DNA from 3 places in the Photobacterium sp. 270122K genome. Region 3 is predicted to be linked to each of the others. Evidence: riboswitches for the same ligand, from Rfam matches in the RefSeq annotation. Region 3 holds a riboswitch; each other region holds the start of a gene.
The links. A riboswitch is a leader RNA that binds a small molecule or an ion and turns the genes downstream of it on or off. The one in region 3 is predicted to bind thiamine pyrophosphate.
Positions count from the first base shown of each region.

Region 1: another riboswitch for thiamine pyrophosphate. It lies ahead of thiB (thiamine ABC transporter substrate binding subunit); the one in region 3 lies ahead of thiD (bifunctional hydroxymethylpyrimidine kinase/phosphomethylpyrimidine kinase).
Region 2: another riboswitch for thiamine pyrophosphate. It lies ahead of thiC (phosphomethylpyrimidine synthase ThiC); the one in region 3 lies ahead of thiD (bifunctional hydroxymethylpyrimidine kinase/phosphomethylpyrimidine kinase).

Region 1 is NZ_JBPOEN010000015.1:42,016-46,232, reverse strand. Features, by position in the region: gene leuC (3-isopropylmalate dehydratase large subunit) at 1-799, shown strand, start outside; gene leuD (3-isopropylmalate dehydratase small subunit) at 815-1,417, shown strand; gene ACSF8W_RS21645 (DUF547 domain-containing protein) at 1,562-2,344, shown strand; TPP riboswitch at 2,402-2,509, shown strand; gene thiB (thiamine ABC transporter substrate binding subunit) at 2,613-3,632, shown strand; gene thiP (thiamine/thiamine pyrophosphate ABC transporter permease ThiP) at 3,672-4,217, shown strand, end outside.
Region 2 is NZ_JBPOEN010000009.1:415-4,631, reverse strand. Features, by position in the region: gene thiE (thiamine phosphate synthase) at 1-659, opposite strand, end outside; gene thiC (phosphomethylpyrimidine synthase ThiC) at 659-2,602, opposite strand; TPP riboswitch at 2,738-2,835, opposite strand; gene ACSF8W_RS16155 (universal stress protein) at 2,934-3,356, opposite strand; gene crcB (fluoride efflux transporter CrcB) at 3,544-3,927, shown strand; tRNA gene ACSF8W_RS16145 (tRNA-Trp) at 4,032-4,108, opposite strand.
Region 3 is NZ_JBPOEN010000003.1:264,155-268,371, forward strand. Features, by position in the region: gene ylqF (ribosome biogenesis GTPase YlqF) at 1-910, opposite strand, end outside; gene ACSF8W_RS07275 (VanZ family protein) at 1,198-1,530, shown strand; TPP riboswitch at 1,619-1,716, shown strand; gene thiD (bifunctional hydroxymethylpyrimidine kinase/phosphomethylpyrimidine kinase) at 1,789-2,640, shown strand; gene ACSF8W_RS07285 (ABC transporter ATP-binding protein) at 2,630-3,436, shown strand; partial or broken gene ACSF8W_RS07290 (ABC transporter permease) at 3,531-4,217, shown strand, end outside.

The DNA of each region.
Region 1 (4,217 bases), on a different contig from region 3:
CATCACCGATCTGTCGATGGAAGGCCGCATGACGGTGTGTAACATGGCCATTGAACTGGGTGCCAAAGCCGGACTTATCGCGCCGGATCAAACCACCTACGACTACATCCAAGGGCGCAAATTCTCCCCACAAGGCGCCGATTTTGACGCCGCCGTGGCGTACTGGAGCACCCTAAAAACTGACGAGGATGCGCAGTTTGATCATGTGGTGACACTGGATGCCAAAGACATCAAACCGCAGGTCACCTGGGGCACGAATCCGGGGCAAGTGATTGCGGTGGATCAGCCTATCCCCGCGCCAAGCGACTTCAGCGATCCGGTTGAGCAAGCCTCTGCCGTGAAAGCACTGGCTTACATGGGGCTGGAAGCAGGCAAAACCCTGGCCGATTTCCGCATTGATAAAGTGTTTATCGGTTCGTGCACCAACTCACGCATCGAAGACATGCGTGCTGCTGCTGCGATTGCCAAAGGCCGTAAAGTGGCCGCCAATGTGCAAGCTTTGGTGGTACCGGGATCGGAGCAAGTGAAAGCACAGGCTGAAAAAGAAGGGCTGGATACGATCTTTATCGAGGCCGGTTTTGAATGGCGCCTGCCGGGCTGCTCCATGTGTCTGGCGATGAACAACGATCGCTTGGGACCGCATGAGCGTTGTGCGTCCACCAGTAACCGTAACTTTGAAGGCCGTCAGGGCCGTGATGGTCGCACCCACTTGGTGAGCCCGGCCATGGCCGCTGCTGCCGCGTGTGCGGGCCACTTCGTTGATATCCGTGAACTTGAACCTGCGGCAACGCCGGCCTAACAGAAGGAACGCACAATGACAGGATTCCAACAGCATACTGGCTTGGTCGTCCCACTGGACGCCGCCAATGTCGATACCGATGCCATTATTCCCAAGCAGTTTCTGCAAAAAGTCACCCGCACCGGGTTTGGCAAACATCTGTTTCATGACTGGCGCTTCTTGGATGATGCCGGTCAGCAGCCGAACCCCGCGTTCATCATGAATGCGCCGCGCTATCAGGGTGCGAGCATTTTGCTCGCCCGTGAAAACTTTGGCTGTGGATCATCCCGTGAACACGCCCCGTGGGCATTGGCAGATTACGGTATTCAGGTCATGATCGCGCCGAGCTTTGCCGATATTTTTTACGGCAACAGCATCAATAACCAAATGGTGCCGGTACGCCTGACTGAGCAGGAAGTGGATGAACTGTTCCAGTATGTGGACGCGAACGAAGGCGCAACCATCACGGTGGATTTAGAAGCGATGACGGTCACCTCCAATGGCAAAGTATATACGTTCGAGATCGACGCCTTCCGTCGTCACTGCTTGCTTAACGGTCTGGATAACATCGGTCTGACGCTGCAACATGAAGCGAAAATCGCGGATTATGAGCGCAATATCCCCGCATTTTTAGCCTAACCTCGATTCACAAAACGCGCCTCAGCCAGATAACATCATGGGCTGCGGCGCATTTTTTATCCTCCCGAAAGCTTTTCTCTTCTTTGCCGGTCTGATGTCTTAACCCTATATAGGCTCATCAGCCCACTTTTCAAGGAGATCGCCATGCGTTTGATCTTGCTCGTCAGCTTGTTACTCATCCCCTCGCTATCGTGGGCTGCGCCCAAGGCCGACCTCTGGCCATATTGGCAGGCGACCCAAGCCAACAGTACGCAGACCGTCGATCATCAACGCTGGCAACAGTTGCTGGATCGTTACTTGGTCGTCGCGCCCTCACAAACCCGCTTTCGCTATAGTGCCGTCACCGACAACGATCAGTACGCACTGGGCCGCTACCTGCGCGATCTGGCTGCTATCGATCCGCGCCAACTCAATCGCCGTGAGCAGTTTGCCTATTGGGTGAACCTGTACAACGCGCAGACTGTGAAGCTGATCCTCGCTCATTATCCGGTGTCGTCTATCACCAAGATCGGCGGCTTTTTCAGCTTCGGTCCGTGGGATGACGACGTCGTGACCATCAACGGCAAACCACTTTCCCTCAATGATATCGAACACCGGATCTTGCGCCCTATCTGGCGTGATCCGCGTATTCACTACGCGGTCAATTGTGCCAGCCTCGGCTGTCCTGATTTGCTGCCGCGCGCCTTTACCGCCAATAACACCGACACCTTGTTAGAGCAGGCCGCCAAACGCTTCATTAACAACGACAAAGGCGTCAAGATCAACGGCGACAGCGTCCAGTTGTCCTCCATTTATGACTGGTACGGGACTGACTTCGGCACCCAACGGGAACTACAACAGCACCTCAACCGCTACCGCACCGGGACGCCTGTCACCTTACAACATGTCCGTTACGACTATGACTGGCGACTCAATGCTGCCCAATAAGTGATTGTCTTCCTTGCTGAGCACTAGCCACGCCAGCATCCCCCTATTACAATATGCTCGTTCTCATTGGGGAGCCCGAACACAAAAAAGGGCTGAGATTGCACCGCAAAACCCACTGAACCTGATCCAGTTAGCACTGGCGTAGGAATTGAGACCGAGTCATGCACTTTCTGCCCTGAGTCAGACACACTCGACTGACAGGCAGATCTCAACCCTGTGCCCTCTTATTTATCTCGTTTGCCGGATGCAAACGTAGCAGGAGCACACCGTGAAAAAAGCCCTTTCCCTTTTTGCTGTCTCATTGACGAGCGCGATCGCCACCAGCCCAGCATGGGCCGCAGAAAATGCCAACGCGAACAGCGATAACACGCTGACCGTGTACACCTACAGCTCGTTCGCCTCTGACTGGGGACCGGGACCGGCGATTGAAAAAGCCTTTGAAGCGCAGTGTGATTGCGATTTGCAATTCATCGCACTGGATGATGGGGTATCCATTTTGAACCGCGTGCGTCTGGAAGGCAAAAATTCAAAAGCCGATGTGCTATTAGGACTGGATAACAACCTGATCAGCGAAGCGAAAAAAACCGGCCTACTGGCGGAACACAATGTCGATACCCGTCAGGTGACCCTTCCGAATGGCTGGACGGACACCACGTTCGTGCCGTATGACTTTGGCTATTTTGCTTTTGTGTATGACAGCAGCAAACTGACGAACCCGCCGAAAAGCTTGGATGAACTCGTTAAACGCGATGATCTCAACATCCTGTATCAAGATCCTCGCACATCCACGCCCGGCCAAGGCTTAATGCTGTGGATGAAGTCCGTCTATGGCGATAAGGCCGCAGACGCGTGGCAACAACTGGCGAAGAAAACCGTCACCGTCACCAAGGGGTGGTCGGAAGCCTACAACATGTTCCTTAAAGGCGAAGCGGACATGGTGCTCTCTTACACCACGTCACCGGCTTATCACCTGATCGCCGAGAAAGACGCAAAATACAAAGCCGCGAATTTCAGCGAGGGGCATTACCTGCAAGTGGAAGTGGCAGCCAAGCTGAAAAGCAGTGATAACCCGGTACTGGCGGATCAATTCATGGCCTTCATCTTGACGCCGGCATTCCAAGACCAAATCCCAACGGGCAACTGGATGTATCCGGTGATCAAGCAAACGTTGCCAGCCGGCTTTGAGCAATTAACCCTGCCAAGCAAGGCGCTGGAATTTAACGCCGATGAGGTCGCGAAACAGCGCCGTAGTTGGATCCGAGAATGGCAATATGCGCTGACTCAGTAACATTTCGACTAAGCCACACACCGATAGTAGGCACTTACCTTGCACTCCCGCCACACCGTTTTATTGCCCGGCCTATTGAGCGCCGGGCTGATCATCGCCATCGTGATCAGCGCTTTAGGGGCGTTAATCGTCGAAGCGAACACACTCGATATCCTGCCGTTATGGCAGGATCCGTATTTACGCCATGTAACGGGCTTTTCGTTCACGCAAGCACTCCTGTCAACGTTACTCAGCATCGTACCCGCGATCCCCGTCGCTTATGCGCTGTCACGCCGCCAATTTCCCGGAAAGGCCCTGCTCTTGCGGGTGTTTGCCATGACGCTGGTGCTGCCGGTGCTGGTCGCGGTGTTTGGCCTGTTGGCCGTGTACGGCAATAACGGTTTACTGATGCATGGCCTACATACGTTAGGCTGGCAACCGGCTGTGTCCTTGTATGGGTTACAGGGGATTTTGCTCGCCCACGTGTTTTTGAACCTGCCGTTGGCGACGCGCCTGCTGTACCAAAGCCTGGAAAGCATTCCGCACGAACAGCATCAACTCGCGACCCATTTGGGGCTGTCCAGTTGGCAACAGTTTCGGTTTGTC
Region 2 (4,217 bases), on a different contig from region 3:
TCCACCACCGGATACAGCGCCAGTTTGGTGCGATCAACCGAGGCAAACGCAGTAACCGCTGTTGTTTTGCACTGCCAGCCCAAGTCGGCCACTTCCGGATGATTGGCGGTCAGCGGACGCGGGAACAAACGGTGGTCAACCGGCCATGTCGGCCCCGCATCGCCATCGGTCGCAAACACATAGCGACGGGCATAGGCACGCGCCAACGTCACCGCATCTTCCAACGGGTAATCTAATGCTAATGCCGCGAGCAGCATGGCCCGCTGCGCATCACACGCACCGGTATGGTGGCAATACACCGCACGGGCTTCGCCGTCGTGATGCCACACATCGACGCACCCTTGCTCGGTCGGCAGGCCACACACCACCATCGAAGGGGTCACTGCGACCTGCTGCTGGATGTCCGTTAACGTCGGATACGGGGCTAACCACTGGTCATGCACCACATAACCCGTCACGTCATCCTCTTGATTGACGGGCTCTGGCGCATCAAACGCCACCGTAAAACGTCGCCCGTCCACATCCATGTCTACCACTGCCGATTCGCTCCACGCCAGTTGCACAGGCTCGCCCAGTGCATAATGCTCCGCCGCTGCCAGCAGCGGCTCTAAGTGCATCAATAGCGGCGTCAGATGATCGGGTAAACAGACTGCGTTCATTAACTATCCTCTTTAGCAGGGTGATAAAGTTCACTCCCTCGGGCTTTGAATTCTGCCGACATCTGCTGCATACCAGCCTGCTGAATCGCCACCGCCGAATCGTCCATCACCTCAATGGCCACCGCTTGGGCGGCTTGTTGATCCAAATCTTTGGCGTATTCACGCACTTCCTGCGAAATTTTCATTGAGCAGAATTTCGGGCCACACATTGAACAGAAATGGGCGATTTTGCCGGACTCTTGCGGCAGGGTTTCATCGTGGTAAGCACGCGCGGTTTCCGGATCCAAGCCGAGGTTAAATTGATCTTCCCACCGAAATTCAAAGCGCGCTTTGGACAAGGCATTGTCACGGACCTGTGCACCGGGGTGCCCTTTGGCTAAGTCAGCCGCATGGGCACACAGCTTGTACGTGATAAGCCCGACTTTGACGTCTTCTTTATTCGGTAGGCCTAAATGTTCTTTCGGGGTGACGTAGCACAACATGGCACAGCCGTACCAACCAATCATGGCGGCGCCAATCCCGGACGTAATGTGATCATAACCCGGTGCAATGTCCGTGGTCAGAGGGCCGAGGGTATAGAAAGGGGCTTCATGGCAGTGCTTGAGTTGCTCTTCCATGTTTTCTTTGATCATGTGCATCGGTACGTGGCCAGGGCCTTCAATCATCACCTGCACATCGTATTCCCAGGCAATTTTGGTCAGCTCACCCAAGGTACGCAATTCACTGAACTGGGCTTCATCATTGGCATCAGCCACCGAGCCGGGACGCAGCCCATCACCCAATGACAGGGAGATATCGTATTGGGCACAGATCTCACAGATCTCACGGAAGTGCTCATAGAGGAAGCTTTCTTTATGATGGGCTAAGCACCACTTGGCCATGATAGAGCCGCCTCGTGACACAATGCCGGTCACCCGTTTCGCGGTCATCGGCACATAACGCAGTAACACACCGGCATGAATAGTGAAGTAATCCACCCCTTGCTCAGCTTGCTCGAGCAAGGTATCCCGGAACACGTCCCAATTGAGGTTCTCCGCAATTCCGTTCACTTTTTCCAGCGCCTGATACATCGGCACCGTCCCGATTGGCACAGGGCTGTTACGGATGATCCATTCACGGGTTTCGTGGATATTACGGCCGGTCGACAGATCCATCACCGTATCGCCGCCCCAGCGGGTCGACCACACCAGTTTTTCCACCTCTTCCTCAATGGAGGAGCTGACGGAGGAATTGCCGATATTGGCATTCACTTTAACCAGGAAGTTACGGCCAATGATCATTGGCTCCGATTCAGGGTGATTGATATTCGCGGGGATAATGGCGCGGCCTTCGGCCACTTCCTGACGGACAAACTCAGGGGTGATCTCTGCCGGCAGAGTGGCACCAAATGCCATGCCCGGGTGTTGCTGATTCAGGACTTCATCGCGGTATTTGGCCCGCCCCATGTTTTCCCGAATCGCAATGTATTCCATCTCTGGGGTGATCACGCCTTGGCGGGCGTAGTGTAGCTGGGTGACATTGGCACCGGGTTTGGCGCGACGAATACGGGCTTGTTCACCAAAGCGTAAGTCATCCAAGGTTTTGTCGGCTAAACGTTCTTTGGAATACGCCGAGCTCTGCTCATCCAAAAACTCGGTATCACCCCGCATCGCAATCCAGGCTTCACGGATTTGAGGTAAACCGGTATAAATATCGATCTCATGGTTAGGATCGGTATAAAAACCAGAGGTGTCGTACACCCGCACCGGTTCATTCGGTTCAAACAGGGGGACATCTTTCGTGCCGCCGACCAAACTGTCGGCCAAGCAGATTTCACGCATCGGCACACGAATATCGTCACGGCTACCGGTGACATACACTTTGTGCGAATTGGGGTAAGGCTGAATCGTTAATGATTCAATAAATTGTTTCGCTTCCAGTCTCGCTTGTTTGCGATTCGACATAGCAATTTCCTGTTAATCCATTAGGGAAAGTTGCTTGACGGATGGGTGCGTAAACAAGAGGCTACACGTAGGGGGTGTAGCATCATCTGAAACTGCAGCCATGTTGATCGGGTAAGTAAAATTACATGGCAATACAGATAACATTCTCTTGTTCCCTTCGCAGGTATTAGCCTGATCAGGTTCTACGGATCCCGCAATGCGGTCTCAGCCAAGTGGCACTCCGACAAGTTGAGTCTCGAGTATAAGTAAGCCAATCAGCATCATCAACCGGAAAGACCCGTTTCACCGACTCTCAGTCACAAACCCTACGACATTCGCACTTTGTTTGTGATCACTGACACATCAGCACATCACCACGAATATGCTGAGACAGGGCATGACCCACATCTCCCAACCAATGAATGCCAGATTTACGGCATCCAATGATCACCAAGCTGGCTTCCAGTGTGTCAGTCAAGGCGACCAAATGCTTGATCACATCCCCGTTAGCTAAATGAATACCACTCACGTGATACGGTGACTGTGATGCCAGCGCCATAAGTTGTTGTCGGCGTTGTTTCGCCAAAGTGTCGTGCACGGCATCCAGCTCTAATTCTGCATCCGCAAAACTCACATTCCCCATACCCGGCTCCACAAAGGCCAAATGCAATTCGGCATTGTTTTGCTCGGCGACCACAGCCGCTTTCACCACTAACCGATGGGCTTCGTTATCATCAGGATTAACCGCCACTAAGACTGTGGGATAAAGTGCCATGATTCTCTCCTTTAATCTCAACAATATGCTTAACACCATGCTATACCTAACAGGCAGCGTACACCCGAGACGGCATAGCAATATACAGCTCAATCAATGATTGCAAAAATATCACCGTCTGAAGGTAATCGTGACGGCCAGAACATGGTATTAGTATGGCATTCTTTACTTACCCAATGAGATCCCAATGAACCAGTTCATTTTTCTGGGGCTGATCGCCCTGGGCGGGGCATTCGGTGCTTGCTCCCGTTATTTAATTTCTGAACTTTGTGTGTCCCTGTTCGGACGCGGTTTTCCGTACGGCACACTGGTGGTCAACGTGGTAGGCTCGATGATCATGGGCTTGATGATGTCAGCCCTCAACCAGGGCATGATAGGAGCCGTCCCTGCCCGCCCACTGATTGGCTTAGGCTTTCTTGGCGCCCTCACTACGTTCTCCACCTTTTCCATGGACAATGTGATTTTGATGCAACAAGGTGACTTCATTAAAGCCGGCCTCAATATCCTGCTCAACGTTACACTCAGCATTACCGCCTGCTTTATCGGTTACCAACTGATGATGAAAAGCTAACCCACACTGTATGCTTAGAAACAACAAAAGGCTCTCGTCTTACGACGAGAGCCTTTTGTTTAGGTATAAAAAAACCTCAGCATTTCTGCTGAGGCTTTAAAATCTGGCAGGGGTGGAGAGATTCGAACTCCCAACACGCGGATTTGGAATCCGCTGCTCTGCCAATTGGAGCTACACCCCTAATGTATGAGTGTATCTTACGGATCCACACTCAAACTGCAAATGAAAATTCGAGGGCTCACTCACAGTATCTGTAGAAAGTCGCAATATAGACAACGTACTGATGCAGG
Region 3 (4,217 bases):
CTTTCACACGGATCTTTTCTTCAGCCTTGCGCTCACTTTCTACTGCCACATTGATCAACTCTTGGGTGATCATTTCTGGGCGTTCCATCGTGATGTGACCAAGGGTGCCATTGCGCAGTTCATTGATCAGAATTTCAGACGCTTTATGCAGGTCAACACGGCCACCGGATTTCAGGCAACCACGTTTGCGGCCGATCTCTTCCATCATTTCGATTTCAGATTCTGGCAGTTCGTCAATGTCGTAGCGGGCTTTCAAGCGCTCAGGGTAAGCTTGTGCCAAGTATTCAACGGTAAAGAAAGCGACATCGATGTAATCCATCGCGGTATCTTTCACTGCGCCTGTAGCCGCAAGGCGGAAACCACTGTGCGGGTTTTCCACTTTTGGCCACAAAATCCCTGGGGTATCAGATAGCACAATGCCGTTTTGCAGGTTAATACGCTGCTGCTGACGGGTCACCGCTGGCTGGTTACCGGTAATCGCCACTGAACGCCCTGCAAGGGTGTTGATGATGGTGGATTTACCGACGTTTGGAATACCCATGATCATGGTGCGAATATGCTTGCCCATGTCTTCACGGTGTGGGGCCAGTTTGCGGCATAACTCAGTGATTTTATTCACTTCGTTGATGTTTTCTGTGGTGATGGCAATGGCTTTTACGCCTTGCTCTTGTTCAAGGTGATTGATCCACAGTTCCGTCATTTCCGGATCCGCCAAGTCGCGCTTGTTCAGCACTTTAACGACAGGCTTGTTGTTCTTTTCACGGAACGTTTTGATCAGTGGATTTTCACTACTGAAAGGAATACGGGCATCAAGCACTTCAATGATCACATCGATCTTCGGAAGCACTTCTTCAATCTCTTTACGCGCTTTGTGCATGTGGCCCGGGAACCACTGGATTGTGTTACTCATAGGGAAACTCTATTTTCTTTTTCCGGCTTGCGCGCACGTTAGGGTAAGCGCAACCGGTGGAATTCATGTCGGTTATTTGCAGCAGTCGGCCGCATCACCAACGATTACGGTTTGTGAGGAAGTGTAACGTACTTCTTGATATACATAAATCTTTTCAATGATTATGGGCTGTCGGGCAATCAGCCATAGGCTTGAGGTGGTTTGTTAGGCCGTGTACATTACGCAACACGATTACTATTGAGTGTGAAATTTTGATTATTCGTTTAATGGTACGGTATTGGGTTGCCGTGACTATTCTGATTCTATTGGCGATCACGGTACTGTCGCTCTCTCCGATGGCGAGTTTACCGCCTGTACCGGGAACGGATAAAACCCCCCATTTTATCGCGTATGCCGCGTTAATGTTTCCGGCGGCGTTTGTCAGGCCGCGTTATTGGCTCGCGCTGGCCGGTGCTTTCTGGTTGTGGAGTGGGGCCATAGAACTGATCCAGCCGTATGTGAACCGGTATGGTGAGTGGTTGGACATGGCCGCGAATGGTGGCGGTATAGTGTGTGGCATCGTATTGGCTATGTTGGCTCGTTATGTCGTGGGTCACTTTACAGACAGGAATGCGCCATAGAACCTCTAAATAAAGTGTTTCGACCCACAGAATCAATGTGATGCAAGTTTGATATGTTGCACTTTTATTGAAAATTGCTACTATCGCAACAGTATAGTCGGGGGGCCAGTAGGCTGAGATCGCATCGCGAGACCCGTTGAACCTGATTCAGTTAACACTGGCGTAGGGAACTATCTGTCTTGCTGATGATGACCTCTCCTTCCTCATTATTCATGTCTTGGCTTGATAAGTCCTAGAACGTCAGTTCGAGGAATGATTATGTCAAATTTATCGTATGTTCCCCAAGCGCTTGACGCATCGACCCCCATTGTTCTGACCATTGCCGGTTCAGATAGCGGTGGTGGTGCCGGTATTCAAGCCGATATTAAAGCCATTTCAGCCACTGGCGGTTATGCCTGTTCGGTGATCACCGCTATCACAGCGCAAAATACGCTAGGCGTCTCTGCCATTTGTCCGATCCCGGTTGAACATGTGGAATACCAATTGGATGCGGTGTTCTCTGATCTCAATGTTGTCGCCGTTAAAGTCGGTATGTTGGCCGATAGCGAGATCATTAAGGTGGTGGCGGCCAAAATTCAGCAGTACCGTCCTGCTCATCTTGTTGTTGATCCCGTTATGGTTGCTACAAGCGGCGACTTATTATTAGAAAACACCGCGATCAGTACATTGAAATCCGCGTTATTGCCGTTAGCCGATGTCATCACCCCCAATTTGCCAGAAGCCGCAGCACTTATTGGGGGGGTAATCCCAACCAATGAAGATGAAATGGCGGCAATGATTGCAGATCTGCGTCAACTCGGTGCCAAGAGTGTTTTGCTGAAAGGTGGCCACTTAGAGCAAGATGAAAACAGTAACGATTTACTGATCCTCTCTGACGATGTGCAACGCTTGAGTGCGAAACGCGTACAAACGCGCAATACGCACGGCACCGGTTGTACCTTGTCGTCAGCCATCGCCTCTTATTTGGCGCAAGGCAACGATTTGTTGCAAGCCGTGACCTTGGGTAAGCAGTATATCTCGCAGGCCATTTTGCATGCGGATGCGTTAGATATCGGCAAAGGCCATGGCCCGGTTAATCACTTCTTCCCTGGTCATAACGATGTCCGCTAGTGTGTCATCGATCACTCTCCCGTTATCCCTTGATGATCATCATGGGGTGGCGGTGAGCATTGAAGACGGCTATTTACATTATCTCGACAGTGAAACGGCAACGTTGGCGGGGCTGAATATGCAGATCCCCGCTAGCCAGTGGACTTGTTTATTGGGGCGCAGTGGGTGCGGTAAAAGCTCATTACTGCGTTATTTAGCCGGGTTATTGGATAACAGCGTGGTGTGGAACGGGCACCTGACGACGACGCCGGCGTGTGATTTGCATGCGCATATTGCTTATATGGGTCAGCAAGATTTGTTGATGCCGTGGCTAACGGTGCTCGAGAGCGTCATGTTGAGTACCCGGTTTGGTGATTCTGCCTCACGTCAAATATCAATGTCAGCGAAACAAAAAGCCCTCGCGTTACTGGCGAGTGTAGGGTTAGCCGACAAAGCCCATTATCGACCACAACAATTATCCGGCGGAATGCGTCAGCGGGTGGCATTGGCTCGCACCTTGATGCAAGACAAGCCCGTGGTACTGATGGATGAGCCGTTTTCCGCGCTTGATGCGGTCACACGCCATAAATTGCAAAACCTCGCTTGTACGCTGCTGAAAGGTAAAACCGTGGTGCTGATCACCCATGATCCGCAAGAAGCCCTGCGTCTGGCCGATGCGTTGTACATCCTGCAAGGACAGCCTGCTAGGGCGATGGCGCTTGACGTGCCTGCGTCAGTGACACCGCGTGACTACAACGCCGATTGTGCCCGCTTGCAGCAAGTGATCTTGACGCGCTTGGAGCAAGACGATGACTAACCTGACCCGATTAACTTCAGCATCCTCCGCGGCGCAATCGTCATCCTCTACAAAGACGGCCATTTCTGTCTCCCCGTTATCGCATCCATTGGTGCGAGTGGCGATCAGTACGGCGGTCATCATCGGCCTTTGGCATGCCATTGTGGTGGTATTTGCGATGCCGTCTTTTATTTTACCGGCACCGCTGGATGTGTTTGAGCGCATGATACAGCGACACGATGTGTTGCTGAAACATACTTGGGTGACCGCACAGGAAATCGTATTTGGTTTGTTGTTAGGGTTGTCGATGGGGCTGTTTTTTGCCCTGCAAATGCTGCTGTTCAAACCGTTGAAGCGTTGGTTATTGCCGCTGTTGATCGCTAGTCAAGCCATCCCCGTGTTCGCCATCGCTCCCGTGCTGATGTTGTGGCTGGGTTATGGGATCGGTTCAAAAGTGGTGATGGCCGCGTTGATTATCTTCTTCCCCGTGACGACCTGCTGCTATGACGGCTTGCGTAATACGCCAACGGGATACCTTGATTTAGTCAGCACCATGGGCGCCACGAAATGGCAGCGTTTGCGCTATGTGCAGTTGCCGGCGGCGTTACCTACCTTGGCGTCCGGCATTCGTGTCGCGGTCGTCATCGCCCCGATCGGTGCGGTGGCCGGTGAATGGGTCGGCTCCAGCGAAGGGCTAGGCTACCTGATGCTCCAAGCCAATGCCCGCATGATGATTGATGAAATGTTTGCTGCATTATTCATCCTTTCCGCGTTATCAGTGTCGCTGTATTTCATCACCGAC